DNA from 4 places in the Scandinavium sp. UTDF21-P1B genome. Region 1 is predicted to be linked to each of the others. Evidence: predicted binding sites of a transcription regulator. Region 1 holds the regulator's gene; each other region holds the start of a gene.
What was found. Region 1 encodes CRP, which controls carbon source genes, mostly activating them, when cyclic AMP is high. Its sites were predicted from a motif close to ATGTGANNNNNNTCACAT; they were not measured.

Region 1 (8,147 bases):
CGCGGCTGCAGCGGCGAGCCCAACCGCAAAGAGCGCATCTATCACTCCGGCGAAACCGAAGACGGCACCTGGTTCCTCTCCTGGCTACGCCGGGAGTTTGGCGAAGTGCCAACCGCCGCCGTTGGCTATTCACTCGGCGGTAACATGCTCGGCTGCCTGCTGGCGAAAGAAGGTGAGAATACGCCGCTGGATGCCGCCGTTATCGTTTCCGCCCCCTTTATGCTGGAAGCCTGTAGCTACCACATCGATAAAGGCTTCTCACGTGTGTATCAGCGCTATCTACTGAACCTGCTGAAGGCAAACGCCGCCCGTAAGCTGAAAGCCTATCCCGGTACGTTGCCGGTGGATCTCAAACGCCTGAAGAGCGTACGCCGCATCCGGGAGTTTGACGATTTAATCACCTCGAAAATCCACGGCTTCGCCGATGCGATCGACTATTACCGCCAGTGCAGTGCCATGCCTGTACTGAGCAAGATAACGAAACCGACGCTGATCATTCACGCCAAGGACGATCCGTTTATGGATCACCACTCCATCCCCGCGCAGGAAGAGCTTCCGCCGAATATTCTGTATCAGCTGACGGAATACGGCGGCCACGTCGGGTTTATTGGCGGCACGATCCGTCGCCCGGAAATGTGGCTCGAAAAGCGCATTCCGGACTGGCTGAGCCGCTTTCTGGGGAAAGTGGCATGATTATCCCCTGGCAGGATCTGGCTCCCGAAACGCTTGATAATCTGATTGAAACCTTTGTGTTGCGCGAAGGCACCGATTATGGTGAACATGAACGTTCGCTTGAAGATAAAGTCGCCGATGTAAAACAACAATTGCAGCGTGGGGACGTCGTTCTGGTGTGGTCCGAACTGCACGAAACGGTGAATATCCTCCCCCGCACTCAATTCCACGGCTGACTATACTCATCACTATTGCTGATTCAGGGAGTCGTCATGTCTGCCAAACACCCGGTGATCGCCGTAACGGGCTCCAGCGGCGCAGGAACTACCACCACCAGCCTCGCCTTCCGTAAAATCTTCGCCCAGCTCAACCTGAAGGCCGCGGAAGTCGAAGGCGACAGCTTTCACCGCTATACCCGCCCCGAAATGGACATGGCCATCCGCAAAGCCCGCGATATGGGTCGCCACATCAGCTATTTCGGCCCGGACGCTAACGACTTCGGCCTGCTGGAGCAGACGTTTCTCACCTACGGCCAGAGCGGGCGAGGCCAGTCACGAAAATATCTGCACACCTATGACGAAGCCGTACCGTGGAATCAGGTACCGGGCACCTTTACGCCGTGGCAGCCGCTTCCAGAACCCACCGACGTGCTGTTTTATGAAGGGCTGCACGGCGGCGTGGTGACGCCTCAACATGATGTGGCGAAACACGTCGATTTGCTGGTCGGCGTCGTGCCTATTGTGAACCTCGAGTGGATCCAGAAACTTACCCGCGATATGAGCGAGCGCGGGCATTCGCGTGAAGCGGTAATGGATTCCGTCGTCCGCTCCATGGAAGACTACATCAACTTCATTACCCCACAGTTTTCCCGCACGCATATCAACTTCCAGCGCGTACCGACAGTAGATACCTCAAACCCGTTTGCCGCCAAAAGCATCCCGTCGCTGGATGAAAGCTTTGTGGTGATCCATTTCCAGAACCTGGGCGACATTGATTTCCCCTGGCTGCTGGCGATGCTGCAGGGCTCATTCATTTCTCACATGAATACATTGGTGGTGCCGGGCGGGAAGATGGGGCTGGCGATGGAGCTGATTATGACGCCGCTGGTCGAGCGGTTAATAGAAGGTCGGGCGATATAAATTGCAAAACCTTCTCTGAAGAGAAGGTTTTTAATGTTTGCTCCCTCTCCCACGGGGAGAGGATCGGGGTGAGGGCATCAGGCCGTAGAGGGCATTACCCTTCCACCACTTCAAACGAGTGGGTGATTTTCGCCGCTTTCTCCAGCATCAGCGCCACAGAGCAGTATTTTTCCGCAGACAGATCCACCGCACGCGATACCGCAGCTTCTTTCAGATCTTTACCGGTCACGATGAAGTGCAGGTTGATGTGGGTAAACAGGCGCGGCGCTTCCTCGCGACGCTCTGAAGTGAGCTTCACTTCACAGTCCGTCACGTCATGACGGCCCTTTTGCAGGATGGAAACAACGTCTATCGCACTGCACCCCCCTGCTGCCATCAGCACCATTTCCATCGGGCTTGGCGCTTTATCCCCGGAGTTGCCGTCCATCAGGATCTGGTGGCCAGAAGCTGACTCACCGAGGAAGGTTAAGCCTTCAACCCATTTCACACGCGCTTGCATAATTGTTAACTCCAGAGTTGCAATTTTCCTGACAGATTACGCGCACATAACAAATCTCGCAACGGAAGGCGACGTGCGTCATGCTGAAGCGAGACACCAGGAGACACGCGGCAAAAGCTATGCTAAAACAGTCGGGATGCTACAGTAATACATTGAAGTAATGCATGTATGCAGAGGACATCAGACAACAGGCTGCAGTCAAATCCGACAGCCGACTTCCCAGGTACAGGGAAGGATATGAATGCAAAGCCAGTGGCAGTGTCGTGTCTGCCGCTGGAGTCAGCTTATAACAGAGGATAACCGCGCATGGTGCTTGGCAAACCGCAAACAGACCCTACCCTTGAATGGTTCTTGTCTCATTGCCATATTCATAAGTACCCCTCCAAGAGCACGCTGATTCACCAGGGTGAAAAAGCAGAAACGCTGTACTACATCGTGAAAGGCTCTGTGGCAGTACTCATCAAGGACGAAGAAGGCAAAGAGATGATTCTCTCTTACCTCAACCAGGGCGATTTCATCGGTGAGCTTGGCCTGTTCGAAGAAGGCCAGGAGCGTAGTGCATGGGTCCGGGCGAAAACCGCCTGTGAAGTGGCTGAAATTTCCTATAAAAAATTCCGTCAGCTTATCCAGGTGAATCCGGATATTCTGATGCGCCTCTCTTCTCAGATGGCACGTCGCCTGCAGGTCACTTCTGAAAAAGTAGGTAACCTTGCCTTCCTCGACGTTACCGGTCGTATCGCGCAGACGCTGTTGAACCTGGCAAAACAGCCCGATGCCATGACCCACCCGGACGGTATGCAAATCAAAATCACCCGTCAGGAAATCGGTCAGATCGTGGGCTGCTCCCGTGAAACCGTTGGCCGTATCCTGAAAATGCTGGAAGATCAGAACCTGATCTCCGCGCACGGCAAAACCATCGTCGTTTACGGCACCCGCTAAGTTCGCTTGACGGCGTATTGCTCCTGCAGTACGCCGTTTTTGTCTCTACTGCTATTGCTATGTGGCGCAGGCTAATTTATCACCCGGAAATTAACTACGCACTGCGGCAAACCCTGGTGTTATGCACCCCTGTGGCTATCGGCCTGGTGCTGGGGTATCTCAAGTACGGTCTGCTGTTCTCCTTAGTCCCGGCCTGCTGCAACATTGCCGGTCTCGACACGCCCCACAAGCGCTTCTTTAAACGCCTGATTGTTGGTGGTTCGCTGTTTGCCGGATGCAGCCTGGCGGTACAGCTGCTGCTGGCACACACCGTGCCGCTGCCCTTAATTCTGACCGTCCTGGCAATGACCCTGGGCGTTACCGCCGAAATCAGTTCGCTGCATGCGCGTCTGCTGCCCGCATCGCTGATCGCCTCGATTTTTACGTTGAGCCTCGCGGGTAACATGCCTGTCTGGCAGCCGCTGCTTATCTACGCGCTGGGCACGCTGTGGTACGGGCTGTTTAACTGGTTCTGGTTCTGGATGTGGCGCGAACAGCCCCTGCGCGAGTCCCTGAGCCTGCTTTACCGCCAGCTGGCCGATTACTGCGAAGCCAAATACAGCCTGCTGACCCAGCACACCGATCCGGAAAAAGCGTTGCCACCGCTGCTGACTCGCCAGCAAAAGGCCGTTGATCTCATTACCCAGTGCTATCAGCAGCTGCATATGCTCGCCGCTAACAAAAACCACGATTATAAACGCCTGCTGCGCGCCTTTCAGATGGGGCTCGATTTACAGGAGCACATCTCCGTCAGCCTGCATCAGCCCGCCGAGGTGCAAAAGCTGGTCGAGCGTAGCCACGCCGAAGCGGTGATCCGCTGGAACGCACAAACCATCGCCGCACGTCTGCGGGTGATGGCCGATGACATTCTGTATCACCGCTTTCCGCTACGCTTTAGCATGGATAAGCAGATCGGCGCGCTGGAAAAGATCGCCCGCCAGCATCCGGATAATCCCGTCGGGCAGTTTTGCGTCTGGCACTTTGGCCGCATTGCGCGGGTACTACGCATGCAAAGACCGCTCTACCCACGCAACCTGATGGCTGATAACGAGCGACGCCTGCCGCTGTTTGCCGCGCTGAAAAGTTATCTGTCACTAAAATCAGCTGCACTGCGCAATGCGGCGCGCATCAGCGTCATGCTGAGCATCGCCAGCCTGATGGGGTCCGCGTTGCACCTGCCCAAACCTTACTGGATCCTGATGACGGTTCTTCTGGTCACGCAGAACGGCTACGGCGCAACGAGGGTACGAATTTTTCACCGCGCAGCAGGCACGCTTGCCGGGCTGACCATCGCCGGTATCACATTGCACTTTCATGCCCCTGAAGGCTACGCGCTGGCGGCCATGCTGATTATTACGCTGGTGAGCTATTTGATTATCCGTAAAAGCTACGGCTGGGCGACCGTCGGTTTTACGGTCACCGCGGTGTATACCATTCAGCTGCTGACGCTGAATGGCGATCAGTTCATTGTCGCCCGCCTGATCGACACGCTGATAGGCTGCCTGATTGCCTTTGGTGGCATGGTCTGGCTCTGGCCGCAGTGGCAAAGCGGATTGCTGCGAAAGAATGCCCAGCAGGCGCTGGAAGCGGATCAGGAAGCCATTCGCCTCATCCTCAGCAACGACCCGCAGGCACCCGCGCTGGCGTATCAACGTATGCGGGTGAATCAGGCGCACAACGCGCTGTTTAACTCGCTAAATCAGGCGATGCAGGAGCCCGGCTTCAACTCTCACTATCTGGCAGATATGAAACTGTGGGTGACGCACAGCCAGTTCATCGTTGAGCACATCAACGCGATGACCACGCTTGCGCGCGAGCACAACATGCTGACGGAAGATCTGGCGGAGCGCTATTTACAGTCCTGTGAAATTGCGCTGCAGCGCTGTCAGCAGCGGCTGGAGTATGACGAGCCGGGCGGTAGCGGAGATACGAACATCATGGAGTCAGCGGAGGTGCTGACCCACGGGCCGTTAAGCACCGTGGAGCAGCATTTACAGCGGATTCTGGGCCACCTCAGCACCATGCACACCATTTCGTCGGTGGCATGGCGCCAGCGTCCACATCATGGGATTTGGTTGAAGCGTCGGGCATAAAAATCATCCCACTATCTTCTTAACCGCCGCAGCAAAGCGTTTCATCCCTTCTTCGATATCTGCGTTATCCACCACCAGCGATGGCGCGAAGCGCATCACATCCGGCCCAGCATTGAGCACCATCACGCCCTCATGCGCCGCAGCGTGCAGAAAATCACGCGCCCGCCCTTTGTACTGCGGCTTCAGCTCGGCGCCAACCAGCAGGCCCATACCGCGCACGTCGCTGAATACGTCCAGCTCAGCGTCAATCTGCTGAAGATGCTTCACAAAAAGTTCGCGTTTGGCATTCACGCCGTTCAGCACGTCCTGGGTATTGATAATATCGAACGCCGCTTCAGCCACCGCGCACGCCAGCGGATTACCGCCGTAGGTCGAACCATGTGAGCCGACATGGAATGCGCTGGCAATCTCTTCAGTGGTAAGCATTGCGCTAACCGGGAAGCCGCCACCCAGCGCTTTAGCACTGGTAAGGATGTCCGGCGTCACGCCGTAATGCTGATAAGCGAACAACGAGCCGGTACGCCCCATGCCGCACTGCACTTCATCAAACACCAGCAAAGCCTGATGTTCGTCGCACAGCGCGCGCAGCCCTTTGAGGAACTCCGGCGTGGCCGCCATAACGCCACCTTCACCCTGAATAGGCTCCACAACAACCGCACAGGTATGGTCATCCATCACCGCTTTCACCGCGTGCAGATCGTTGAACGGCACGTGAATGATATCGGCGGGCTTCGGCCCAAAGCCGTCAGAATATTTTGGCTGTCCGCCAACCGACACGGTAAACAGCGAGCGGCCATGGAACGCGTTGTGGAAAGCAATGATTTTGGTTTTGAACGGGCTGTGGCGTACGCAGGCATAATGGCGCGCCAGCTTGAAGGCCGTTTCATTGGCTTCAGTGCCGGAGTTCATAAACACCACGCGTTCGGCAAACGTGGCAGCCACAAGCTTACGGCCCAGGCGCAATGCGGGTTCATTGGTGAACACATTGCTGGTATGCCACAGCGTTTCGCCCTGAGTTTTCAGCGCTTCGACCAGCGCGGGATGACAATGCCCCAGCGCGGTCACCGCAATTCCCCCGGCGAAATCAACGTACTCTTTGCCCTGCTGATCCCAGATGCGGCTACCTTTGCCCTTCACCGGGATAAATTCTGCCGGGGCATAAATAGGCAGGATCACTTCATCAAACGTGGCACGGGTAATTGCAGCTTGTTCAGTCGCCATGACAATCCTCTTACGCAGCAATGATTATGAAAATATAATCACGAAATATGCATAATAAATCACACCATGGCAAGGCGTATTATCGCAGGAGGAAGTTTTCCAGCAGCCTGTGCCCCTGCTCACTGAGAATGCTTTCGGGATGGAACTGAACGCCCTCAAGGTCCCATTCCCGATGGCGAATCCCCATAATTTCACCGGTGTCGCTACGGGCGCTGATGTCAAAGAGAGGTGGAAGAGTTGGCGGATCGATGACCAAAGAATGGTAGCGCGTGACGGTGAGTGGGTTATTCAGTCCGCTGAAAACGCCCTGGCCGCTGTGCGTAATCGGGGAGGTTTTCCCGTGCATAACTTTTGCTGCGCGCACGATGGTGGCACCAAAGACCTGGGCAATGGCCTGATGACCCAGACAGACGCCAAGAATGGGCGTTTTGCCGGCATAGTGGCGGATTACCTCCAGCGAAATACCGGATTCATCCGGCGTGCAGGGGCCGGGAGAAATGACGATTTTAGTCGGAGCAAGCGCAGCTATTTCATCCAGCGTGATGTCATCGTTACGCCTGACCAGCACCTCTGCACCGAGCTCACAAAAATACTGGTAAAGGTTCCAGGTAAACGAATCATAGTTATCAATAAGCAGGATCATGGCGGCTCCGGTGACATCAAACCGCGCTATTCTACCCAGTTTCCTGCGCTTCGTTGACCACTTTAGCAAACAGCGTTATTAGCGGCTGCAAATCCCCCATCGCCCCGCTCTGGTTCGCCTGGCTCCAGGCATCCGGTGAGATATCGCCCCAGTGCAGCACGTATCCGGCATGGATGGCCAGTTGCTCAAAGAAGATGCGTTGCGCCAGGCCATTCCCAAGACGGAACGGATGCAGAACATTTATTTCGCAGTAATAATGCGCCAGCCGGGCGACAAACTCCTCGCGCCCAAGCCCCGTCAGATATGCCTCTTCTTCGAGGTCACGCATCAGCGCATTGCCCTCTTTTTCAATCCAGGCGAAATGGCAGAACGGCGTGTCGCCCTGATAGATATCGACTTCCCGATATTTCCCGGCCCAGTCAAACACGTCCTGATAGAGCTGCTGGTGAATGGCGCAGAGCCAGGGCAGGCCACGAGTGGCTGGACCAAGACCCAGTGTTGCCGCACGAAGCGATGTTAACTCGTAGGCGGCCTGTTCCAGTCGGTGCGCCTCATGAATACCGAGACGATTGCGCATAACATTGAGGCCGGAATAGAGGTAAGGATCGCGATCGTCACCGATTTTATCGCTCATAGTGCCTCCGAAGTTCCTCAATGCGCGCCAGCGCCTCGTCGCTGCTCAGCGTCACTAACGGCGTGTCAACGCCTTCCAGACGGCGACTGGCCTGGAAATTAGCGTTACGGGTCTTCTCCCAGAGGCGGGATTTTTGCTTATCGGTAAGCTTTTTCATCTGGACCTCCCTGACGGTTCCCCTTTTGCCACAAGTATAAGCAGCAATTTCAGGTTACGCAGAAAGGCCAGCACAGAGCGGGCTCGGCAGCCCGCACAGGACAGATTTACG
Region 2 (8,147 bases), on a different contig from region 1:
GCGAACTGATCGGTCGCGGTGTTTTCTACGGTCTGCATATGACCGTCGGCATGGCGATCGCCAGCTAAGTTGCTATTTGCGCCGGGCCTTCATGGCCTGGCGCTGCAAAAAATGCCTGTCTTCCATGAAATTTTTCTTCTGAAAATAAGCCGCTGTTTTTCTAATTCCTTAATTAAAACAATGGAATAATTTATTAATAAATTCCGTTACCGTTCCGTTGGATTAAAAAATTCTATTGTTCCTCTGAAAACCGCGTCAGCGCTGGCCTGAGGGGAATTGACATTGCGCGTGGCGGTGTCATGATGCGCACGAATTTTGAACTTCCTCACGGTTTTTTTAATCCATGTCCACGTATTCCCGCCCGGTGCTGTTTCTGCTCTGCGGCCTACTTTTGTTGACGCTGGCGATCGCAGTGCTGAACACGCTCGTCCCGCTTTGGCTCGCTCATGAGCATTTGCCAACCTGGCAGGTGGGGATGGTGGGCTCATCTTATTTCACCGGCAATCTGGTGGGCACGCTGCTCTGCGGGCGGTTGATTAAGTACTTTGGCTTCAACCGCAGCTACTATCTTGCGTCGCTGATTTTTGCCGTGAGCTGTGTAGGCTTAGGGCTGAATGTGGGCTTCTGGAGCTGGCTGAGCTGGCGATTCCTTGCGGGCGTTGGCTGCGCGATGATTTGGGTCGTCGTGGAAAGCGCACTGATGTGCAGCGGCACCTCGCGTAACCGCGGTCGCCTGCTGGCCGCCTATATGATGGTGTATTACGTGGGCACTGTCCTTGGCCAACTGATGGTCAGCAAGCTGCCGACAGACCTGATGAGCGTCCTGCCATGGGTGACCGGCATGGTGCTCGCGGCCATACTGCCGTTGCTGTTTGCCCGTATCGTTAATCACTCCCAGGAAGAGCATGCGCCGACGCAGGTCTGGCCTATGCTGAAGCTCCGTCAGGCGCGTCTGGGCGTGAATGGCTGCATTATTTCGGGTATTGTGCTGGGTTCACTGTATGGCCTGATGCCGCTGTTTCTGAACCACCAGGGCGTTAGCGATGCCGGTATCGGCTTCTGGATGGCGGTGATGGTCAGCGCGGGTATTATCGGCCAGTGGCCAATTGGGCGCCTTGCTGACCGCTATGGCCGCTTACTGGTCCTGCGCGTTCAGGTTTTTGTGGTTATTCTCGGCTGTCTGGCAATGCTCAGCGGTGCAGCGATGGCGCCAACGCTGTTTATTCTTGGGGCGGCAGGCTTCACGCTTTACCCTGTCGCGATGGCGTGGGCATGTGAGAAAGTGCAACATCATCAGCTGGTCGCCATGAATCAGGCGCTGCTGCTGAGTTACACCATCGGTAGCCTGCTTGGCCCGACGTTCACCTCTATGCTGATGCAGAACTACTCGGATAACCTGTTGTTCGTGATGATTGCCTGCGTTTCGTTTATTTACCTGCTGATGCTGCTGCGTAAAGCCGGACATCACCCGACGCCAGTGGCGCACGCCTGAAGAAAAAAGCCTGTCGAATGACAGGCTTTTTTCTTTGCCCGCTCTTCGGTAAGGTGTCGTTTCCCCGCAAAAAAGGACGCCTGATGGAACTGCTACGCTTTACGCTTGCTCAGATTGAAGCCTTCGCCTGCGTGTGTGAGAGCGGAACGCTCACCCAGGCCGCAAGGAAGCTGAAAAAAGACCGGACGACGGTGAGCGAGTTACTGGATTACCTGGAAGTTGATCTTGGGTACACGCTGTTCGATCGCTCGACACGTCCGTTAACCCTGACGCCACAGGGGCAGCTTCTTTACCGCCAGGCCCGGCTGTTTTTGCATGAGGCTGAAGCGTTCTCCCGCATTGCCAGACAGATTCCCGACAGCATCGAGACGCATCTTACGCTGTGCTATGACCTGTTTACTCCTCGTGCGCTGTTGCTTCAGCTTGCAGAGCAGCTACGTGCCCGGCATATCCAGCTGGACATGATTGCCTGCGAGCGCGTGCAGGCTGAACAGTGGCTGGACGAGGGGAGCGTTGACCTGGCGCTGTTTCAGGCGATGAACCGTTCCGTCAACGACCATCTGCACTGGCGGGCGGTTGGCAGCGTTTCACTCGCCGTTTACGCCCGTGAAGGCTACTTCTCTAAGCAGCCCGTCTCGCTCCTGCATCTGGCCTCCAGGCCTCAACTGATGCCATTTCGCGATCTCCCGCCTTCGCTGGCTGGACGGTTGCAAATTGCCGACAATTTAATTCACGTTAATGAGATCTCGCTGCTGGAAGGCCTGTTGCAATCCGGTACAGGTTGGGCATTTCTGCCGGATCATTTCTCAGCTGAGCGGCTTAAAGGTGTGATGCGGGTGGAAACGGCAATGGGTGATAACGGGTTGACGCATCCCTTAGTGGCGTTGTGGAAACCTGGCGTGATTAACGCGTCAGTGCTGAGCCAGGTCCTGAGCATCATGGAGAAAGAGCTTTTGTCAGGTGGTGCTGCGCTTACCTGACCAACGGAATGCGTGCATTGGGAAGGCGGATGCAGGCCGGGTAAGCGTTAGCGCCACCCGGCGATGCCCGGCAAACAGAGAGTCGCCGGGCAAAAAGATTCAGTACATGACCTTGTGACCATACTGCTCGAGGATCCCCTTGACGCGTTCCATGGTCTCTTTCTTCGGCGGGTGAACGCCATCAAGCTTGTACTCTTCGCCCATTGCCACCCACTTATGTTTCCCCAGCTCGTGGTAGGGCAGCAGCTCGATTTTTTCGACGTTGCCCATATCACGGGTGAATTCACCGAGACGATGGGCGGAGTCGTCATCGTCGGACCAGCCGGGAACCACGACGTAGCGGATCCAGACGTTGATATTCTTGTTCGCCAGATAGCGGCAAAATTCCAGCGTGCGGTGGTTTGAGACGCCAACCAGGTTCTGGTGGATCTCGTCGTTCATCTGCTTGAGGTCGAGCATCACCAGGTCGGTGACCTCCAGCAGTTCGTCGATCACCGGATCGTAGCGACGGACAAAGCCGTTGGTGTCGAGACAGGTATGAATGCCTTCTTTGCGGCAGGCGCGGAACCAGTCACGCACAAACTCAGCCTGCAAAATGGCTTCGCCGCCGGAGGCCGTAACGCCGCCGCCGGACGCATTCATAAAGTGGCGATAGGTCACCACTTCTTTCATAAGCTCTTCGACCGTGATTTCTTTGCCGCCGTGGGTATCCCAGGTATCGCGGTTGTGGCAGTACAGGCAGCGCATCAGGCAGCCCTGGAAGAAGGTGATAAAGCGGATCCCCGGGCCATCGACGGTGCCACAGGATTCAAAGGAGTGAATGCGACCAATTACTGACATTGCGGTGTTTTCTCCAGATACGGCCCATCCGGGGCCAGTGTATGCACAGCTCAAAACCGGCTGTGTTAAGTCTGTTTTGGCAGAGATCCATACCCGATAGTGAAAGTATAGATGGCTGGCAAAGCAGGCTGGGGCAGGAGAGGAGTTGTTAAAAAGGCCCCACGGGTGTGGAGCCTTTATTGTACGCCGATTACTGCGTAATTTCAGTCAAAATCCAATTACATGGTCTGAGTGAAGGTACGGGTAATAACGTCCTGCTGCTGTTCTTTGGTCAGGGAGTTGAAGCGTACCGCATAACCAGAAACACGGATGGTCAGCTGAGGATATTTCTCAGGATGTTCCATCGCATCGAGCAGCATTTCACGGTTCATGACGTTCACGTTCAGGTGCTGACCACCTTCGATGGACGCTTCGTGATGGAAGTAACCGTCCATCAGGCCTGCCAGGTTAGTCTTACGTACTTCGTCGTCTTTACCCAGTGCGTTTGGCACGATAGAGAAGGTGTAAGAGATACCATCTTTCGCGTAAGCAAACGGCAGTTTAGCAACGGAAGTCAGAGAGGCGACAGCACCTTTCTGGTCACGACCGTGCATTGGGTTAGCACCTGGGCCGAATGGCGCGCCAGCACGACGACCGTCTGGGGTGTTACCGGTTTTCTTACCATAAACCACGTTAGAGGTGATGGTCAGAACAGACTGAGTCGGAATAGCGTTACGGTAGGTAGTGAGTTTCTGAATTTTCTTCATGAAACGTTCTACCAGATCAACCGCCATGTCATCAACGCGGGAGTCGTTGTTACCAAACTGCGGGTATTCGCCTTCGATTTCGAAGTCGATAGCCAGACCGTCTTCGTCACGAATTGGTTTAACTTTTGCGTATTTGATAGCAGACAGGGAGTCAGCCGCAACGGACAGACCTGCGATACCACATGCCATGGTGCGAACCACGTCACGGTCGTGCAGCGCCATCAGAGAGGCTTCATAGCTGTACTTGTCGTGCATGTAGTGAATCACGTTCAGCGCAGTGACGTACTGTTTAGCCAGCCAGTCCATGAAGTGATCCATACGGTCCATGACTTCGTCGAAGTTCAGAACGTCGCCTTTGATTGGTTCAGATTTAGGACCAACCTGCATTTTTAGTTTTTCATCAACGCCGCCGTTGATTGCGTACAGCATGGTTTTCGCGAGGTTAGCGCGAGCACCGAAGAACTGCATTTGCTTACCAACAACCATTGGGCTTACGCAGCATGCGATAGCGTAGTCGTCGTTGTTGAAGTCCGGACGCATCAGGTCATCGTTCTCATACTGCAGAGAAGAGGTATCGATGGACACTTTCGCGGCGAATTTCTTGAAGTTCAGAGGCAGTTTTTCAGACCACAGAACGGTGATGTTTGGCTCCGGAGAAGGACCCATGGTGTACAGGGTATTCAGGAAGCGGAAGCTGTTTTTGGAGACCAGAGTACGGCCATCAACGCCCATACCACCGATAGATTCAGTTGCCCAGATTGGGTCACCGGAGAACAGCTCATCGTATTCTGGGGTACGCAGGAAGCGAACCATACGCAGCTTCATGACCAGGTGGTCAATCATTTCCTGAGCGTCTTGCTCGGTGATTTTGCCTGCTTTCAGGTCACGTTCGATGTAAGCATCCAGGAAGGTGGATACGCGACCGAAGGACATTGCAGCGCCGTTCTGAGATTTAACTGCGGCCAGGTAGCCGAAGTAGGTCCACTGAATGGCTTCCTGAGCGTTGGTTGCAGGACCAGAGATGTCGCAGCCGTATTTTGCTGCCATTTCTTTGATCTGACCCAGCGCACGGTGCTGCTCAGAGATTTCTTCGCGCAGACGGATAGTGGCTTCCAGGTTTACGCCGTTTTCCAGGTCAGACTGCAGGGACAGGAACTGTGCGTATTTGTCTTTCAGCAGGAAGTCGATACCGTACAGCGCAACGCGACGGTAGTCACCGATGATACGGCCACGGCCGTAGGCATCTGGCAGACCGGTCAGAACGCCGGATTTACGGCAGTTCAGAATGTCTTTGGTGTAGACATCGAAAACGCCCTGGTTGTGGGTTTTACGATAGTCAGTGAAGATTTTTTTCAGCATCGGGTCCAGTTCGCGATCGTACGCTTTGCAGGAACCTTCAACCATTTTAATACCACCGAACGGGATAATCGCACGTTTCAGTGGCGCTTCAGTTTGCAGGCCAACGATCTTCTCAAGGGCTTTGTTAATGTAGCCCGCGTCGTGAGAAGTGATGGTGGACGCTACGGAGGTGTCGAAATCAACTGGAGCATGGGTGCTGTTTTCCAGTTTGATGCCTTCCATTACGCTATCCCACAGGGCGGTGGTCGCTTCGGTAGCGCCAGCCAGGAAGGATTCGTCACCTTCATATGGGGTGTAGTTTTTCTGGATGAAGTCACGTACGTTGACTTCTTTCTGCCAGTCACCTTTGGCAAAACCTTCCCAGGCTGTGGCTAACTTTTCATTAAGTTCGGACATGTAACACCTACCTTCTTATGTGGATTTTTTATTTACTGCCTGAAACAACCGTTAGTGCTGGTCGTTGCCACGCAGGTAAATGACCCAGTACGTCAACCCGACTAACAAACCACCGCCGATAATGTTACCGATTGTCACCGGAATCAGGTTATCAGTGATGAAGTTCATGACAGTCAAGTGTGAGAAATTGTCCGGAGTCGAACCGATGGCGGTCCAGAATTCCGGGCTGGCGAAGTTCTTAACGACGATACCCATAGGGATCATAAACATGTTTGCGATGCTGTGCTCAAAGCCGCTGGCGACAAACATCGCAACTGGCAGCACCATAATCATCGCTTTGTCCATCAGGCTGCGGCCGGAGTAGCTCATCCATACGGCCAGACACACCATCAGGTTTGCCAGAATACCGAGGCAGACAGCCTCAATAAAAGTATGATGCATTTTGTGGTCAGCGGTTTGCAGGACGTTCAGGCCCCATCCGCCGTTGGCGGTCATATATTCGCCAGAAAGCCACATTAGCAGAACAAACAGCAGGCAGCCAATCAGGTTACCAACATAGACGTTGAACCAGTTCTTAGCCAGTTGACCCCAGGTAATTTTGCCGCTGGCCTTCGCGACGACAATCAGCACCGTGGAAGTGAAGAGATCGGCCCCGCAGATAACACAAAGGATAAGTCCAAGTGAGAAGCAGATGCCGCCAATCAGCTTGGCAATACCAAACGGCATTCCTGCCGTGCCAGTCGTGGACGTAATGTAGAAAACGAAGGCAATGGAGATGAAGACACCCGCAGTAATCGCCAGGAAAAAGGTTTTAAGCGGTTGCTTCGTTGCTTTATAGACACCCGCTTCCTCGGCCACTTTGGCCATCTCAGCTGGGAGTAAAAGATCAAAAGGGTTGTCAGCTTTCACACTAACTCTCTCTTTATTAAGTCGGCGACGAGATACTAACAAAGCATTATAGAAGAGAAATTGATGTAGATCATATCTCGCCTGGCTTATAGGCCCGCAGAACGCGTGGTTTTTCAACGAATGCGGAGTAACTTTTTGATTATCAAAATAAAAATAAATTTTAAAATTTGCAAAATGAGTTGAATTTTCTTGCTTAACCTCCTTTAATTCAGTTAATTAAAATGGAGTAATATGCATTAAAATTAACATCCCTCGTAAGCTACTAATAATAGTGTTTACGCATAATTAACTTAATTATTACAAATTAAATAATGGGCCGTAGAAAATAAAAAAGGGCCACGCTTTGTGGCCCCGTAATATAGCGCAGGCGAATAATTTCGCCATACATTATTTGTGGTTTTACTGCTGGTCTGCCCAGAAGCTGGCTTTTGCGCGCTGCAGTTTTTCATAGGCTTTTAACAGTGACTGATGCGCCGGGAAGGCGGCCAGATCGCTGTCGACCGGCTGCAGACCGTAGAAGGCCGCTTCGCCGCTCAGGGCTGCGCTTGCCGCTTCAACTGCATCTGCGCCGTACATCCGCACGAAGGCATTCAGATACTGCAGCGGCTGGCGTTCTTCTTCCTGGGAGAGCAGAAGCAGCGTTTGCAGGCAGCGGTAATAATTGGCGCGTTCAGCGCTGAAAATAGAGGCGTTGAATTCCATGGTCCACTCAGTCCAGATCAGCGCCTGTTCCAGATCGCCGCCCGCCAGCGCCAGCATAGCTTTTAGCTCGCCGATGCGCAGAGTGTACCAGCCGTTGTCTTTTCCGGTTGCCATACCCAGCAGTTCACGAACACGGGTAAAGTCATCAAGACCCTCGTCGTCCATCTGCTCGATCAGCGCCAGATAATCTTCTTTATTCCATTCGCTGTTCGGCAGCGACAGGATAGTCTCGCGCAGGTGGCTGCCCATATTGTTATTTGCCAGCCACAGATCTTCTGCCGGATAAATATCAGACATGCCCGGCACGATAATACGGCAGGCGTATACGCTCAGGTGTTCATAGTCAGCGATATACACTTCTTTATCTTCCGCCTGGAAAATCGCCATCAGCGTGGCGAACTCTTCTTCGGTGGTGCCGGAGAAATTCCAGTCCACAAACGGATAGTCCGCATCCTGCTTAAACATATCCCAGGAGATCAGACCGCTGGAGTCAATGAAGTGCGTCTCAAGATTTGCGTGCTCAGCCACTTCTTCATCATCGAAGGTCGGTGGTGTAAACACGTCGAGATCTTTAAGACCACGACCCTGCAGCAGCTCGGTCACAGTACGCTCCAGCGCCACGCCAAAATCAGGGTGTGCGCCGAAGGAGGCGAAGCAGGTGCCGTTGGCCGGGTTAAACAGCACGACGCAAATTACCGGGTATTTACCGCCCAGGGAGCCGTC
Region 3 (8,147 bases), on a different contig from region 1:
CGTAAGAGGCCAGCAGCCCGGAGAGCGTAAACCAGAACAGCGCTTTATCCTTCAGCAGCACCGAAGGCTGCCAGACGGTGGCAACTTTCTCTTCACTGCTCTCCTGGCTGCGCTGGACGTAAAACTGAATAAATACCAGCGGGAAGGCGGCGCAGACGGCAGCAAGCCAGAAGGGCAACTGCAGGCTGTACATCACAAGCCAGGTGCCAATCGGCGGCCCCACGGTCCAGCCGATATTCAGAAAGCTGTAGTTGAGTGAGAAAATACGCGCTTTTTCACCGACGCTCAGCACATCGGCAAACCAGGCTTTCAGCACCGTGGAGAAGACGGAGTAGGCGCAGTTGATCAGCGAAAAGAAAAACACCACAAGGATGACGTTGTTGACCAGCGGTATGGCGGAAAAACCGGCGATAAAAGCCACAATGGCGACGATCATGTAGCGTTTTTTGTCGAACTTATCGGCGAGAATGCCAAAGCCGAGGCTGAATAACACCCCGACGGTCAGGGCTACCGTTAAGGCGTAGCCAATCGCTTCGACGCTCATGCCGTACTGGCGCGTCAGATAGATGGTCATGAAGGGCAGTGTCGCACCGCGGCCGATAGTTAACAGCAACGACGACGCCAGCAACGCTGAGGTTGAACGCTTAACAGAGGGTGTCATTGTTTATCCGACAATTGCTTATGTGATCGTTATGTTGTGTCGTATCAGGATTATCACGCGCTAAGGGGGCTTGTACAGACCCCAATTTATCCATCAGTGCCTTGAATACCTGCCAGAATTAATGATCTGTTCCTCGCGCGTTTTTTTCGTTACCTTGAATCTGTTTACAAAAATTTAATAATTCAGAGGCAGGGTATGACGCGGAAAGACGGGTTGTTGGCGCTGTTGGTGGTGGTGGTCTGGGGACTGAACTTTGTGGTCATCAAACTAGGGCTGCACAATATGCCGCCGCTGATGTTGGCCGGTTTACGTTTTATGCTGGTCGCCGTGCCCGCCATTTTCTTCGTCGCCCGCCCGAAAATTCCGCTCTCATTGTTGCTCGGCTATGGCCTGACCATCAGCTTCGGTCAGTTTGCCTTCCTGTTCTGCGCCATTAAATCTGGAATGCCCGCCGGGCTGGCTTCTTTGGTGCTTCAGGCGCAGGCGTTTTTCACCATTATTCTTGGCGCATTTGTCTTCGGTGAACGGCTTCAGGGCAAGCAGCTGGCGGGCATTACGCTTGCCGTCTTTGGTGTGCTGGTGCTGATTGAGGCCAGCCTCAACGGGCAGCACGTCGCAATACTCGGCTTTTTCCTGACGCTGGCGGCAGCCTTCAGCTGGGCATGCGGGAATATTTTTAACAAGAAAATTATGCAGCATGAGGCGCGTCCGGCGGTGATGTCGCTGGTGGTGTGGAGTGCGCTGATCCCGATTCTGCCGTTTATGCTGGCCTCTTATCTGCTGGAGGGGCCGACGGCGATGGTGCAAAGCCTGGTGAACATCGATCTCACAACGATTTTGTCGCTGGTCTATCTTGCGTTTGTGGCGACCATTATCGGCTATGGCATCTGGGGTTCGCTGCTGGGACGTTATGAAACCTGGCGCGTGGCACCGCTCTCTTTGCTGGTACCGGTTGTCGGAATTGCCAGCGCGGCACTGCTGCTGGGTGAAACGCTGTCAACGCTTCAGCTGCTGGGGGCGCTGCTGATTATGGCGGGGCTGTATATCAACGTGTTTGGCCTGAGGATCCGGCGGGTAAAAGCAGTGCAGGGGTAAGGCTAAAAGAAAAAAGCCCCGCAAAAGCGGGGCAAAAAAGTTACTGGGAGTTTCCGTTATAGTAAGGTACGCCCAGTTCGTCGGATTTGTCGCTGCCGGAACCCATGTGGTTGAAGTCAAACGGTGACTTGTCCTGGGTTGACGGCATAATCATGGTGTCGTGGCTACCGTGACTCGCCGGTAACGTGGATTGCTCCGCAAAACTCTGGCCGGAGACCAGCACCAATAAGGTGAGGGCGGCGGAGGCGAACAGTTTCATTTTTTCCTCGATACGTCTTGTGCAGGCGATTAACAATTACAGTGGTTTAGTGGCATCAGATAACGCGACTCGCCGGGCATATTGGTGATGCGGTATTTGTGCGGCGGTACGTCGAAATAGTTCTTAAAGGTGCGCGTCAGCGTCTGCTGGGATTCGAAACCATAGCGTTCGGCCAGATACAGGATCGGCTCGTTGCTTTGCTTAAGCTTCTGTGCGATTTCAGTGAGCTTACGGCTGCGAATATACTGCCCCAGGGAGTGTCCTGTTTCTTTCTTGAACATCCGCTGCAGGTGCCACTTCGAGTAACCGGAGCGTTCTGACACCTTTTCAAGCGACAGTGGTGACTCCAGATTGCTCTCGATCCAGTCCAAAATGCTATGAATAGTGATAGCGTCAGTATTACGTCTGGACATCGTCTTACCTCTTTTTCTTCTGTTACGGCAGGATTTTCTTGAGCAGAAGCTCAAGGGTTGCGACCTCGTCCGCCGTTAAGTTTTTTGTTAATTCCTGATGCAGGTTCTGTCCCACCAGCTGGTGGCATTGCTCACATATTGCTGCGCCGTCCGGTGTCAGCTGAACCAGCACGCCGCGCTTATCATTCGGGTTAGGCAGACGTTCAATCCAGCCTTTGCAAGCCAGGCGGTCAAGCATTCGGGTCAGGGCACCGAGATCGACCGACAGCGCTTTTTTCAGCTCAACCGGAGTGATGCACACTGCGCAGCGAACAGAACAAAGCGTTTTAAACTGCGAAGCGGTGATATCCATTGGCGACAGATAGTCGTTCAGTAAACGATCTTTTTTCTGGTTGACCATATGGATCAAGCGACCAAGTGGAATGATTTCGTTAAACAGGTCACTGGTGCTTTTCACAAAGGTTGCCCTGGCAAGTAGTTTAGTTGCTGGCGATATTATTGCCCAGGCAACCATAAGTCAATCGAATGAATAAGCTAATCACACTTTTTGCTAAAGTCAGATGGATCACACTTTTACGTCTTTATTCTGCTTATTTGATAACTGTCCGTTATGTGTTTGCATGGCAAAAAAACGACAACATTTAACCATGGCATGGGCTGCGGGAATGCTCTTATACTCAGCCGGCAGGTGACTGCTATCACAGGAGTGTTTTTTATGCTGGATTTGTTTAAAGCCATTGGCCTTGGGCTGGTGGTAATTTTGCCGCTGGCAAACCCGCTGACCACCGTGGCGTTGTTCCTTGGCCTTGCCGGGAATATGAACAGCGCCGAACGCAATCGTCAGTCGCTGATGGCCTCGGTGTACGTGTTCGCGATCATGATGGTGGCGTACTACGCCGGCCAGGTGGTGATGAACACCTTCGGGATCTCTATTCCCGGTCTGCGTATTGCCGGTGGCCTTATCGTGGCGTTTATTGGTTTCCGGATGCTGTTCCCGCAGCAAAAAGCCCACGATTCGCCTGAAGCGCGGCACAAGTCGGAAGAACTGGAGGATGAGCCAACGGCGAATATCGCCTTTGTGCCGCTGGCGATGCCAAGTACGGCCGGGCCGGGGACGATTGCGATGATCATCAGTTCGGCGTCTACCGTGAAGCACGGCGTCGATTTCCCGGACTGGGTGGTATGGATAGCCCCGCCGCTGATTTTCCTGTCGGTGTCAGTGATTCTGTGGGGCTGTCTGCGCAGCTCCGGGGCAATTATGCGCCTGGTCGGAAAGGGCGGCATCGAAGCCATCTCCCGCCTGATGGGCTTCCTGCTGGTCTGCATGGGCGTGCAGTTCATTATTAACGGCGTGCTGGAAATTATTTCGACGTATCCGGCATGATCTTATTTTAAAAGCATCATTCACACCCAAGGAAGAGTATTTTATGCCACTTGTTCGTCTTTCTCTTATTCCTCTGCTGGCCGCTTTTTGCGTGCCAGCGTTTGCCCAGACGCTGCCTCTGGATAAAGCCAAAGAAGCGGAGACGCAACTTAAAGCGCGCGTGGGTTATGCAGAGCTGGAGCTCTCCAGCGGTAAAGTATTGAGCGGCTACCGTGCTACTGAACGTTTTCCGATGATGAGTACGTTCAAAGTGCTGCTCTGCGGCGCGGTTCTGGTCCGGGTTGACGAAGGTAAAGAACAACTCGATCGACGTATCAGCTATCAAAAAAGCGATCTTATCGTCTACTCACCCGTGACTGAAAAACATCTGACTGACGGGATGACCCTCGGCGAATTATGTGAAGCCGCCATCACCATGAGCGATAACACAGCGGCGAATTTGCTGCTTAAGGCCATTGGTGGCCCGCAAAAGCTCACCGATTTCTTGCGTAAAGCGGGTGACAATGTAACGCGCCTCGACCGTTGGGAGCCTGAACTGAACGAGGCGCTACCTGGCGATAGCCGTGATACAACGACCCCGGAGCATATGGCGCAGACGCTGCGTCAACTTTTAACCGGTAATGTGCTGACTGCCGCCTCGCAAAAGCAATTAATCAACTGGATGACAGCGGACAAAGTCGCGGGGCCACTGTTGCGCTCAGTGCTTCCTCAGGGATGGTTTATTGCCGACAAATCCGGGGCGGGTGAGCGCGGCGCTCGTGGCATCGTGGCGGCGATGGGGCCTGACGGAAAACCTTCACGCATTGTGGTGATTTACTTAACCGAGACCCAGGCCACGATGAACGAGCGTAATGCTCAGATTGCAGAGATTGGCGATGCGCTGATTAAACACTGGTAAGCTGGTAGAAAGAAAAAGGTGGCAAACGCCACCTTTTTTTACTGCTGCGGTTGTTCCTCGAGCGCCACCGGCCAGCGGCGGAAAATAATCACCGACCAGATAAGTGCGGCCAGCGCGGGCACCGCGCCGATATAGCCAATATCGGCCATGGATAAGTGCAGACTTATTTGATTCCCGACCAGCGCACCTGCGCCAATCCCGATGTTAAAGATCCCCGAAAACAACGCCATCGCCACGTCCGTGGCATCGGGTGCAATCGCCAGCACCTTCACCTGCATTCCAAGACCGATCACCATAATGGCAATACCCCACACAATGCTCAGGAGAGTCAGGTGTAGTTCGCTTTGCGCCGCAGCCAGCAGCAGCACCAGGCAGACCGTCATCAGGGCGATGGCACCGCTGACGAGTGATGAAGCATGACGGTTACCCAGCTTACCGAACACGATTGAACCGATAATGCCCGCACCGCCAAGGGTAAGCAGCAGCAAGGTGGCGAAGTTGGCGTTAAACCCGGCGACGTTAATCACAAAAGGTTCGATATAGCTGTAGGCCGTGTAATGGGCAGTGATGACGACGACGGTCAGTAAATAGAGGCTCATCAGCGCCGGGCGGCGGAACAACAGCGGCAGGCTTTTCAACGAACCGGAATGCTCGCTCGGTATCTTCGGTAGCAGTTTGATCAGCGCCATCAGAGTGATGAGCGCGCCGAGGCCGATAACAAAGAAGGTCGTACGCCAGCCGAAATACTGCCCAACGACGCGACCAATCGGTAGGCCAAGCACCATCGCCAGCGCCGTGCCGGTGGCGATCAGGCTAAGCGCCTGCGCGCGTTTCCCGGCCGGAGCAAGCCGGATAGCCAGCGATGCGGTAATCGACCAGAATACCGCGTGGGCGAATGCGATGCCGATACGACTAATTACGAGCACGTTAAAATTCCACGCCAGGAAAGAGAGTACATGGCTTGCAATAAATAACACAAATAACCCGATCAGCAGCTTACGGCGCTCCATCTGGCTAGTGAGCAGCATAAACGGCAGGGACATCAGCGCCACGACCCAGGCGTAGATGGTCAGCATGATGCCAACCTGCGCGGTTTCCATTGAGAAACTACGGGCAATATCAGACAGCAGTCCTACCGGGACAAACTCAGTGGTGTTGAAAATAAAGGCGGCGATGGCAAGGGTAACCACGCGCAGCCACGCGACCTTGCGGGAGACTGTGTTTGTTGTCATAGCACTTGTCTTGATGGTTTGCGGGAGGAAGAGAAGGCGATCTTAAAACCATCGTTGTGCAAAACACAATCGTTTTGTGACTGAGATCGCATAACGGAAGCTTGTGGCCGAAGATGCGTCATCCTCCGAAAGGGGGCTCGTATTTTGCCGCCAAAGGCGCTATTAATGTTGCTAAGTCGTTATAAAAACAAAAGATAGAGACTATGCAGGAAATTCCGTTTTACATGGTAGATGCCTTCAGCGACCGCACGTTTGGCGGCAATGCGGCGGCAGTTTGCCCGCTTGTGGAGTGGCTGCCGGATGCGACTTTGCTGAAGATGGCGCAGGAGCATAACCAGTCAGAAACCGCCTTCTTTGTGCGAACCGACGGCGGCTTCGAGCTACGCTGGTTCACCACTCAGGGGGAAATCAATCTCTGCGGTCACGCCACGCTTGCCAGCGCCCACGTTATTTTTGAATTTCTGGATTATCCCCATACGGAAATCCGTTTCTCTACCCGTTTTGTTGGCGAGCTGATCGTCACCCGCAGCGGCGACTGGCTGACGCTCAATTTCCCGGCGTGGAAAACGGAACCCGCGGATCCGCCTGCGCTTCTGCTGAAGGCGCTTGGCATTGAAAACTATGAAGAAGTACGTGTCGCTCGGGATTACCTGTTGGTGCTGAACAATCAGCAGCAGGTGGAGGCGCTCACGCCCGATATCCATGCCATGCTGCCGCTTGGCAAAATGGTCTGCGTGACGGCACCGGGCGATAAGCATGACTTCGTGAGTCGATTCTTCTGCCCGGGCGAAAGCGTGGCGGAAGATCCTGTTACCGGCTCGGCGCACAGTATGCTGATTCCCTACTGGGGGGAGAAACTGAGCAAAACGCAGATGATGGCCCGCCAGGTTTCCGCCAGAGGTGGTGAGCTGCGCTGCGAATGGAAGGGCGATCGTGTGCTGATTGGCGGGCAGGCGACCACTTATCTGATCGGCAGCGTTTTTCTGCGTGAAGGAGAGATGTGATGCAAACGCTCCCCGTCTGGCTGGTCGACGCCTTCAGCGAGAATAATTTTACCGGAAACCCTGCCGCCGTCTGCGCGCTTGAGCGCTGGCTGCCGGACGACCAGATGTTGCAAATGGCGCAGCAGCACAATCAATCCGAAACGGCTTTCTTTATTCCGGCGAAAGGCGGCTTCGAACTGCGCTGGTTCACCACGCTCGTGGAGGTCAATCTGTGCGGTCACGCTACGCTTGCCACCGCGCATGTCATCTTTAACCATCTCGATTACCCGGATGCGCGCATTCATTTTGATACCGCCTCTGGTCGTTTGACGGTCAGTCGCGATGGGGAATGGATGACGCTCGATTTCCCGGCAGGACAAACGGCAGAACTGACGCCACCGCCTGATATGCTGAAAGCGCTTGGGGTTACGCACTATCGCCACGCACGCAAGGGGCGCGCCTGGCTCATTGAGCTGGATAATCGTGAGCAGGTCGAGGCGCTTATGCCTGATTTCGCTGCCATGCTCCCGGATGAACACAAAGTTTGCGTGACGGCGAAGGGCGATGATAAGTACGATTTTGTCAGCCGCTTCTTCTCGCCGGGCGTGGCGGTGCCTGAAGATCCGGTCACGGGCTCGGCGCACACGATGCTGATTCCCTACTGGAGTGAAAAGCTCGGGAAAACGACCATGCTGGCGCGTCAGGTTTCGGCACGCGGCGGCGATGTGCGCTGTGAACTCCGGGGTGACCGCGTGCAGATGAGCGGCACGGCGGTCACCTGGATGCAGGGCAAGATCCTGCTGCGTTAAGCTTGTGTATCGGAAGGCTGCGCTTCATCCAGCAGGGTAATAAACGCCTCAAGCTGGCGGGTCATGCCACCGCGTCGCCAGACGAGCCAGGTGGTCAGCCAGCGCCATTTTTCGGCCAGCGGCCAGGCATCCACCTGATGATGTCCCGGCATGCTTTCCAGCATGCTGCGGGGGATCATCGCCAGCCCCGCGCCAGCAATCACGCACGCCAGCATGCCGTGATAGGACTCCATCTCATGAATGCGTCCGGGCGTCGCGCGGTCTGCGTGGAACCAGCTTTCAAAATGACGGCGGTAGGAGCAGTTAGCGCGAAAGGCGTAAATGCTGGTGCCGTTGACGTCGCTGGCCCGCGTGACCTGCGGGTGACCTTTTGGCGCGACGATCATCATCTCTTCCTGATAGACCGGTACGCC
Region 4 (8,147 bases), on a different contig from region 1:
AGCCCCAGGTCAGGACGGGTAATCATTAACAGCGTACCGCTCAGCATGAAGACAGCCCCTACGCCAAACAGATAGCGGGATTGCCCCTGCCGGACCCGGTTCGCGCCCAATTCGTACGCGATTTTATCAATGCTTCGCTGAAGACTTTTGCCCTGGCGCAAGCTGTCATAGATCAGTTCAGGCATTTCCGGCATTTTTTCAATCCAGAACGGCGCTTTCTCTTTAAACGCACGCACCAGCGCCGGGATCCCAACCTGATCTTTGAGCCATGATTCGAGGAAAGGTTTCGCCGTCTTCCACAAGTCTAACTGAGGATAGAGCTGGCGTCCTACCCCCTCAACGTAAAGTAGTGTTTTCTGAAGTAAAACCAGCTGCGGCTGCACTTCCATATTGAAACGGCGCGCGGTGTTAAACAGATTGAGCAGAACGTGACCGAACGAGATTTCTGCCAGCGGCTTCTCAAAGATAGGCTCGCAGACGGTGCGGATAGCAAATTCAAACTCTTCGACGTTAGTATCCGGCGGCACCCAGCCAGAATCCACATGCAGTTCAGCCACCTTGCGGTAATCGCGGTTGAAGAAGGCGATAAAGTTTTCCGCCAGATAGCGCTTATCATCCTTGTTCAGTGAGCCGACGATGCCGCAGTCGATGCCGATATACTTCGGATTTTCCGGGTGCTCGTAGCTGACAAAAATATTGCCCGGGTGCATGTCCGCATGGAAGAAGCTGTCGCGGAACACCTGAGTGAAGAAGACCTGCACGCCGCGCTCGGCCAGCAGCTTCATGTTGGTATTCTGTTTTTCCAGCGTCTCGATATCCGACACCGGAATGCCGTAAATCCTTTCCATCACCAGCATGTCTTCACGACAGTAGTCGGAATAGACTTCCGGCACGTACAGCATCGGGCTGTCTTCAAAGTTGCGGCGCAGCTGAATGGCGTTAGCCGCTTCACGCAGCAGGTTTAGTTCATCCAGCAGCGTTTTTTCATATTCGCGGACCACTTCCTGAGGGCGTAAACGGCGACCGTCCGGCAGCAGGCGAGGCACCCAACGTGCCAGGCGGTAGATGAGCTTCATATCCGCTTTGATAACCGGCAGGATATCCGGGCGAATCACCTTGATGACCACCTCTTTGCCGTTTTCTTTCAGGCGCGCGGTATGCACCTGGGCGATGGAGGCTGAAGCCAGTGGTTCAACCTGAAAATCGTCAAACCAGCTTTCGACGGGAATATCGCCCATTGATTTTTCGATTTGCTGCTGCGCCAGCCTTCCGTCAAACGGTGCGACGCGATCCTGTAGCATCGCCAGTTGATCGGCAATAAGCGGAGGGAAGAGGTCGCGGCGGGTTGAAAGCATCTGCCCGAATTTGATCCACACCGGGCCAAGCTCCTGCAGCGCCAGGCGCAGGCGTTCGCCTAATGGCTTATCTTTATGGCGGTTAGGCATCCAGAACAGCATCCGCCGCCAGATTCGTAGCGGCAGCGTGATACGCATTTTGGGAATGAGCTCATCAAGCCCGTAACTCAAAAAGGTGTGGATGATAAAATACAGGCGCCGCATTTCCCCTGGCGTCATTTCCCCTCCAGTTTTTCCAGCCTCTTGCTTAACGCTTCCGTCGCACGCTCCACGGCGGCGCATTCTTCAGCAAACCAGGCGACTTCAAGCTGACCTGGCGCCATCCGCCACTCTTCAGTGATGGCCTCAGCCACATAGCGCTGCTGACGCTGCAGGCCCCGCTGCAAAAATTTCGCCCCGCCGCGAAGCACTTTACTGACGCCTTCGGCCGCAATATCACCGGTATAGGGAGCCAGCAGTTCTGCGGGGTCAAACTCGGCTAAATCAGCCAGCGCGACAAAGTTCTGCACCACCTGGAGATCGCCCTGGACTTCAAGATCGCCCGAGCGAATCAGAGTTGTCAGCTGCTGGCGATTACGCAACTGCGGCAGCACGCCGAGGCGGGTGCTGACGGTACAGTCCGCCTCGCCTTCCCAGGCGCTCAACACGTCAATCTGCTGCGCGCTGAATGCCAACACCAGCGGAGAGGTGAACTCTTTAAGCTCAATACGCAACACTTTGCCCAGCAAACGCTGCCGGGCCGGCTGCAGCGCGCGTTCGCGCCACAGAAACGTGTTGAGCGCACCCTCAATGCCTGCGGTGACCAACGGTTGAAAAGGCATGGCGGACTCCTGTCAGAACTTATAGCCGCGATGCAGGGCGACGATACCGGCCGTCAGATTGTAGTAATCGACGTTGTCAAAACCAGCGTCCTGCATCATCGCTTTCAGGGTTTCCTGATCCGGATGCATGCGGATAGATTCCGCCAGATAGCGATAGCTTTCGCCATCTTTTGCCACCACTTCGCCGACTTTCGGCAGCACGTGGAAGGAGTAGGCATCGTAGGCTTTACTCAGCGGCTCGATAATGGGTTTGGAGAATTCCAGCACCAGCAGGCGTCCGCCTGGTTTCAGCACGCGATACATGGAACGCAGCGCTTTATCTTTATCAGTGACGTTACGCAGGCCAAAAGAGATGGTGATGCAATCAAAGGTGTTATCGGGGAACGGCAGTGCTTCAGCGTTGGCCTGAACGTATTCCACATTGCCAATCACGCCAATGTTGCGCAGCTTTTCACGGCCCATCTTGAGCATGGAGGCGTTAATGTCTGCCAGCACCACGTTTCCGGTTTCACCGACGAGGCGTGAGAATTTTGCCGTCAGGTCGCCCGTACCGCCTGCCAGATCCAGCACTTTTTGCCCACGGCGCACGCCGCTGCAGTCGATGGTGAAGCGCTTCCACAAGCGATGGATCCCGAACGACATCAGGTCGTTCATGACATCATATTTAGCGGCAACAGAATGGAATACATGTGCCACCATGTCCTCTTTCTGCGATTTGGCAACCGTCTGGAAGCCAAAGTGCGTCGTTTCCTGTGAATCCTCAACCATCTCAATGCCTGCCTTTGAAGAAAAGATTCCCCGGAGTGTAACAGATTGAGCGCATTTCCCCTACGCCTCAACCGTGCCGCGACACCCGTACAGACGCATCATCAGGCGGCGCGTCCGGCGCGAATAAATTCTCTTCGCTATCATTTAGCGCCTTACGCTCAGCGTCAAAAGCAGCCTCTTCAGCAGTAGCTTGTTCAACCAGTTCCGGATTAATCTCACGCTTCACCTCCACGCCCAAATCGCGGAACGATTCGGCCTGCGCCAGCAGATTTCCACGCCCTGAAGCGAGCTTTTTCATCGCCTGACGATAGTTATCCTGCGCTTTATCGAGCCCCTGGCCAATGGCGGACATATCGTCCACGAACAGGCGCATTTTGTCGTACAGGCGGCTTGCACGGTCGGCAATTTGCTGCGCGTTACGACTCTGATGCTCGTAGCGCCAAAGGTTAGCTATGGTGCGCAGCGCCACCAGCAGCGTGGTGGGGCTGACCAGCATGATGTTGTTCTTCAGCGCTTCAGTAATGAGCTCCGGCTGCCTGTCAATTGCCAGCAGAAAAGCGGGCTCAACCGGAATAAACATCAGCACGTAGTCGAGCGAACGCAGCCCCGGCAGCTGCTGATAGTCTTTACGCCCCAGCAGGCGAATATGGTTGCGAAGAGACGCGATATGCTCCTGAAGCGCCGACTCACGGGAGTATTCATCTTCGGCGTTAAAATAGCGTTCGTAGGCGACCAGGGTCATTTTCGCGTCGATGACCACGTCTTTACCCTGCGGCAGGCGCACAATGACGTCGGGCTGCATACGTGCACGAGCTTCGGTTTCGATGCTGACCTGAGTCTGGTATTCGTACCCTTCCCTCAGTCCGGACGCTTCAAGCACGCGAGTCAGCACGACTTCGCCCCAGTTCCCCTGGGTTTTATTGTCGCCTTTCAGCGCCTTAGTGAGGTTGACGGCTTCCTGCGCCATCTGCGCGTTCAGCTGCTGAAGATTACGAATTTCATGGGCCAGCGTATGGCGCTCCTGCGCCTCTTTACCAAAGCTGTCCTGGACCTGGCGGCGGAAACCATCAAGCTGTTCACGCAGCGGCGTCAGCAAGCCGTGCAGACTTTGGCGATTTTGCTCATCCACTCGGCGATTGCTGTGCTCAAAAATACGGTTAGCGAGGTTTTCAAACTGCTCGCTCAGGCGCTGTTCGCTGTTGACCATCTGGCGGATTTTGTCTTCGGCATGCTGCTGAGTGGATTCAAGACGGGTAGTCACCTCACGCAGATCGGCTTCCAGCGAGGCATTGATATCCCGCAGGCTGCGCAGCTCGTTGTTCAGCAATTCACACTCGTCGCGCCAGTGGGCATGCTGAGCCAGCTGTTGTCTGGCCGCGCTGAGCTCCATTTCCAGCTCGTGGCGATCTTCAAGGAAATCGGCCCGCTGCCTGTCCGCATGGGATTTTGTGGCTAACCAGCCAAACACGCCCCCGACAAGCAGTGCTACCACTGCGCTAATGATGATTGAAATGTCCACCGCTCCCCCTGCGTCAACGACTTACCGGCACAACATAGAATTGTGCTGTATAAACGTCCAGTTGGAAAGGTCTTTCCTGCGAGGCAATACGCAAAAAGAAAGGCCGAACGCGTCGGCCTTTTATCGAAGAGAGGAAAACTACAGCAGACGACGGGCCGCTTCGACCACGATTTTGACCGCGTGGCTTTCCGTTTTCTTCATCGTTTCCGCATTAGGGATTTCTTGCTGGGTGCGGTTGACGATAACGCCCGCAACCATCCCGGCGCGCAGGCCCTGGCTGGAGCACATGGTCAGCAGAGTGGCGGACTCCATCTCGTAGTTCATCACGCCCATCGACTGCCACTCTTCCATGGAGCCTTTGTAACGGCTGACTACGCGACCAGAGAAGGTGTCGTAACGCTCCTGACCCGGATAGAAGGTGTCGGAAGAAGCGGTCACGCCGATATGGGTGGTTGCGCCAACGGATTTCGCCGCTTCGACCAGCGCGGTAGTACAGGCAAAGTCAGCCACCGCCGGGTATTCCATCGGCGCAAAATGCAGGCTTGCGCCATCAAGGCGAACGGATGCGGTCGTCACCAGCACATCACCAACGTTGATGTTTGGCTGAATGGCGCCAGTGGTACCCACGCGCAGGAACGTGCGGATACCAAGCTGAGCCAGTTCTTCCACCGCGATAGAGGTGGACGGGCCGCCGATACCGGTTGAGCAGACGATAACGGGTTTACCATCGAGTTCTGCACGCCAGGAGGTGAATTCACGGTGCGATGCCAGCTTAACCGGCTTATCCATCAGCGCGGCGATCTTTTCCACACGCTCCGGATCACCCGGGACGATCGCGAGCGTTGCCCCTTGTAAATCGTTCTTGGTGAGGCCGAGATGAAAAACATCAGACTTAGACATAAAAAACTCCTCTCTGGATCGGTTTATCAGCAGAAGCAAAAACGCACTTTACCGAAGCTTCAGGCACATTTTAGTGACACCCATCACTATGGATGAAAATGTTTGCATTGATTTTCTTTATAAAAGTGATTTACATCACATTAACAAGCGATAACGATGAGCACTGCACATAAGATAGCCGTTTTCTGGCACTGTGAATCGTCAACCTGCGGACTATATTTACCACTGCGCTAATTATTGGTACGGAGAATGCCATGACTGAAAAAACTGGCTTTGCACCTGCTGCGGCCCCTCACGCCTCGACCATCGTTCACACGCCTGACGATGCTATCGTCGCGGGAGAAACCTCTATTCCTTCCCGCGGCGAGAACATGCCTGCTTATCACGCCCGCCCCAAAAATACCGGCGGCCCGCTGCCGGTGGTCATTGTGGTGCAGGAGATTTTTGGCGTGCATGAACACATTCGCGACGTCTGCCGCCGACTGGCGAACGAAGGCTATCTGGCGATTGCACCTGAGCTCTACTTCCGTCAGGGCGACCCGAACGATTACGCCGATATCCCTACCCTGTTCAGCGAGCTGGTAACGAAGGTGCCGGATGCGCAGGTGCTGTCCGATTTAGATCACGTCGCCAGTTGGGCTTCACGCAACGGCGGTGACGCCAATCGCCTGCTGATCACCGGCTTCTGCTGGGGCGGGCGAATTGCCTGGCTCTATGCCGCCCACAACCCGCAACTGAAGGCTGCGGTGGCCTGGTACGGCAAACTGGTGGGCGAAAAGTCCCTGAATTCCCCCAAGCATCCGGTTGATGTCGCCACTGACCTCACCGCCCCGGTGCTTGGCCTGTATGGCGGGCAGGACACGGGTATTTCACTTGAGAGCGTGGAGACCATGCGCCAGGCGCTGCGGGCCGCCAATGCGAAAGCCGAGATCGTCGTCTACCCGGATGCCGGGCACGCGTTTAATGCAGATTATCGCCCGAGCTACCATGAAGAATCCGCCAAAGATGGCTGGCAGCGTATGCTGGCGTGGTTCAGCCAGTACGGCGATAAAAAAGCGTAAAAAAAGCCCGGTGGCGGTTACGCCTTACCGGGCCTGGGATGATTTCAACGTCCTTGTAGGCCGGGCAAGCAATGGCGTCGCCCGGCAATTCATCTCCACTACGCGTGACGCAAATTCTGCGCCGCCTGCACCATGTTCGCCAGTGCAGCGCGGGTTTCAGGCCAGCCGCGCGTTTTCAGACCGCAGTCCGGGTTCACCCACAGGCGTTCGGCCGGAATACGCTGAGCGGCTTTCTTCAGCAACGCTTCAATCCATTCCACGCTTGGCACGTTCGGGGAGTGAATGTCGTACACGCCCGGCCCAATTTCGTTCGGGTAGTCAAACTCTTCAAACGATTCAAGCAGTTCCATATCAGAGCGTGAGGTTTCAATAGTGATCACGTCCGCATCCAGCGCCGCGATAGAATCCATAATGTCGTTGAATTCGCAGTAGCACATGTGTGTATGGATTTGCGTTTCGTCTTTCGCCACGGCGGCGTTGATGCGGAAAGCTTCCACGCCCCATTGCAGATACGCCGCCCAGTCGCTGTGCTTAAGCGGCAGGCCTTCGCGCAGGGCCGGTTCGTCAATCTGAATAATGCCGATACCTGCGGCTTCCAGATCCGCCACTTCGTCACGCAGCGCCAGCGCGATCTGCTTAGCGATAGTTTCACGGCTCACGTCTTCGCGCGGGAAGGACCAGCAGAGAATGGTTACCGGGCCCGTCAGCATGCCTTTAACCGGTTTGTCAGTCAGAGACTGCGCATACTTCGCCCATTCAACGGTGATGGCTTCAGGGCGGCTGATGTCGCCGATCACCACAGGCGGCTTCACGCAGCGGGAGCCGTAGCTCTGCACCCAGCCGTTTTGGGTAAAGACGAAGCCGTCGAGGTGTTCGCCAAAGTATTCCACCATGTCGTTACGCTCTGCTTCACCGTGCACCAGCACGTCCAGACCTAAGCGTTCCTGCTCGGCAATCGCCTGTTTGATATGTTCAGCGATCCCGGTGCGATAGTTATTGGCATCCAGCGCGCCTTTTTTGAAGTCCAGGCGCAGGCCGCGAATCTCAGTGGTCTGCGGGAAAGAGCCGATAGTCGTTGTCGGCCAGGCTGGCAGCCTGAAACGTGCGCGCTGCGCTTCAGCACGGACTTCGTACGCATTTTCGCGCTGGCTGTCTTTTGCGGTGATCGCCGCCAGACGCTGCTCTACCGCCGCATTATGCACGCGGGTGGAGTGACGGCGAGCCTGAATCGGCGCGCTCCATTCTGTGATGGCTTTAGTATCACCACTGTTCAGCGCATCTCGCAGCAGGGCCAGCTCTTCGCATTTTTGCAGGGCAAAGGCAAACCAGCTCTTCACTTCTGCATCCAGGCGGGTTTCCACGCTGAGATCGATCGGGCTATGCAGCAAAGAACAAGAAGAAGCCACCCACAGATCGCGTTTGCCGACGATGTCCTTAATTTGCGTATATTTCTCCGTCAGATCGGCACGCCAGACGTTACGGCCGTTTACCAGGCCCGCAGAGAGCAGCCAGTCAGCAGGCAGACGCTTGTGCAGCTCAGACACGTCATCTTTACCATGCACCAGATCGACATGCAGGCCCTGCACCGGCAGCGCGGTGATGGTGTCCAGATTTGGCGTCACGCCTTCGAAATAGGTCGTCAGCAGCTGTTTTGTTTTGCCCTGCAATGCGTCATACGCAGGCTGGAAGGCGTCGAGCCATGGGCGCGGGAGTTCCAGCACCA

Region 2: focA (formate transporter FocA) is a predicted target of CRP. The motif match lies at 6,781-6,798, and genes of this name have one in related genera.
Region 3: AB1287_RS12435 (sugar transporter) is a predicted target of CRP. The motif match lies at 6,017-6,034, and genes of this name have one in related genera.
Region 4: udp (uridine phosphorylase) is a predicted target of CRP. The motif match lies at 5,487-5,504, and genes of this name have one in related genera.

Annotation. Positions count from the first base shown of each region.
Region 1 covers NZ_JBFLVD010000018.1:293,518-301,664, reverse strand. The annotation lists gene AB1287_RS16525 (hydrolase) at 1-693, shown strand, start outside; gene AB1287_RS16520 (YheU family protein) at 690-908, shown strand; gene AB1287_RS16515 (phosphoribulokinase) at 945-1,811, shown strand; gene AB1287_RS16510 (OsmC family protein) at 1,906-2,310, opposite strand; gene crp (cAMP-activated global transcriptional regulator CRP) at 2,617-3,249, shown strand; gene AB1287_RS16500 (YccS/YhfK family putative transporter) at 3,309-5,381, shown strand; gene argD (bifunctional acetylornithine/succinyldiaminopimelate transaminase) at 5,385-6,602, opposite strand; gene pabA (aminodeoxychorismate synthase component 2) at 6,682-7,245, opposite strand; gene AB1287_RS16485 (putative adenosine monophosphate-protein transferase Fic) at 7,277-7,879, opposite strand; gene AB1287_RS16480 (YhfG family protein) at 7,869-8,036, opposite strand; gene ppiA (peptidylprolyl isomerase A) at 8,143-8,147, opposite strand, start outside.
Region 2 covers NZ_JBFLVD010000011.1:140,631-148,777, forward strand. The annotation lists gene AB1287_RS07205 (dimethyl sulfoxide reductase anchor subunit family protein) at 1-68, shown strand, start outside; gene AB1287_RS07210 (MFS transporter) at 344-1,492, shown strand; gene AB1287_RS07215 (LysR family transcriptional regulator) at 1,576-2,472, shown strand; gene pflA (pyruvate formate lyase 1-activating protein) at 2,572-3,312, opposite strand; gene pflB (formate C-acetyltransferase) at 3,531-5,813, opposite strand; gene focA (formate transporter FocA) at 5,865-6,722, opposite strand; gene ycaO (30S ribosomal protein S12 methylthiotransferase accessory factor YcaO) at 7,122-8,147, opposite strand, start outside.
Region 3 covers NZ_JBFLVD010000015.1:43,807-51,953, forward strand. The annotation lists gene ydeE (efflux MFS transporter YdeE) at 1-661, opposite strand, end outside; gene eamA (O-acetylserine/cysteine exporter) at 857-1,756, shown strand; gene marB (multiple antibiotic resistance protein MarB) at 1,797-2,015, opposite strand; gene marA (MDR efflux pump AcrAB transcriptional activator MarA) at 2,045-2,428, opposite strand; gene marR (multiple antibiotic resistance transcriptional regulator MarR) at 2,451-2,885, opposite strand; gene AB1287_RS12425 (MarC family NAAT transporter) at 3,144-3,812, shown strand; gene bla (class A beta-lactamase) at 3,856-4,710, shown strand; gene AB1287_RS12435 (sugar transporter) at 4,749-5,942, opposite strand; gene AB1287_RS12440 (PhzF family phenazine biosynthesis protein) at 6,146-6,946, shown strand; gene AB1287_RS12445 (PhzF family phenazine biosynthesis protein) at 6,946-7,734, shown strand; gene ptrR (putrescine utilization regulator PtrR) at 7,731-8,147, opposite strand, start outside.
Region 4 covers NZ_JBFLVD010000019.1:13,143-21,289, forward strand. The annotation lists gene ubiB (ubiquinone biosynthesis regulatory protein kinase UbiB) at 1-1,574, opposite strand, end outside; gene ubiJ (ubiquinone biosynthesis protein UbiJ) at 1,571-2,176, opposite strand; gene ubiE (bifunctional demethylmenaquinone methyltransferase/2-methoxy-6-polyprenyl-1,4-benzoquinol methylase UbiE) at 2,189-2,944, opposite strand; gene rmuC (DNA recombination protein RmuC) at 3,012-4,463, opposite strand; gene udp (uridine phosphorylase) at 4,602-5,363, opposite strand; gene AB1287_RS16695 (dienelactone hydrolase family protein) at 5,618-6,424, shown strand; gene metE (5-methyltetrahydropteroyltriglutamate--homocysteine S-methyltransferase) at 6,523-8,147, opposite strand, start outside.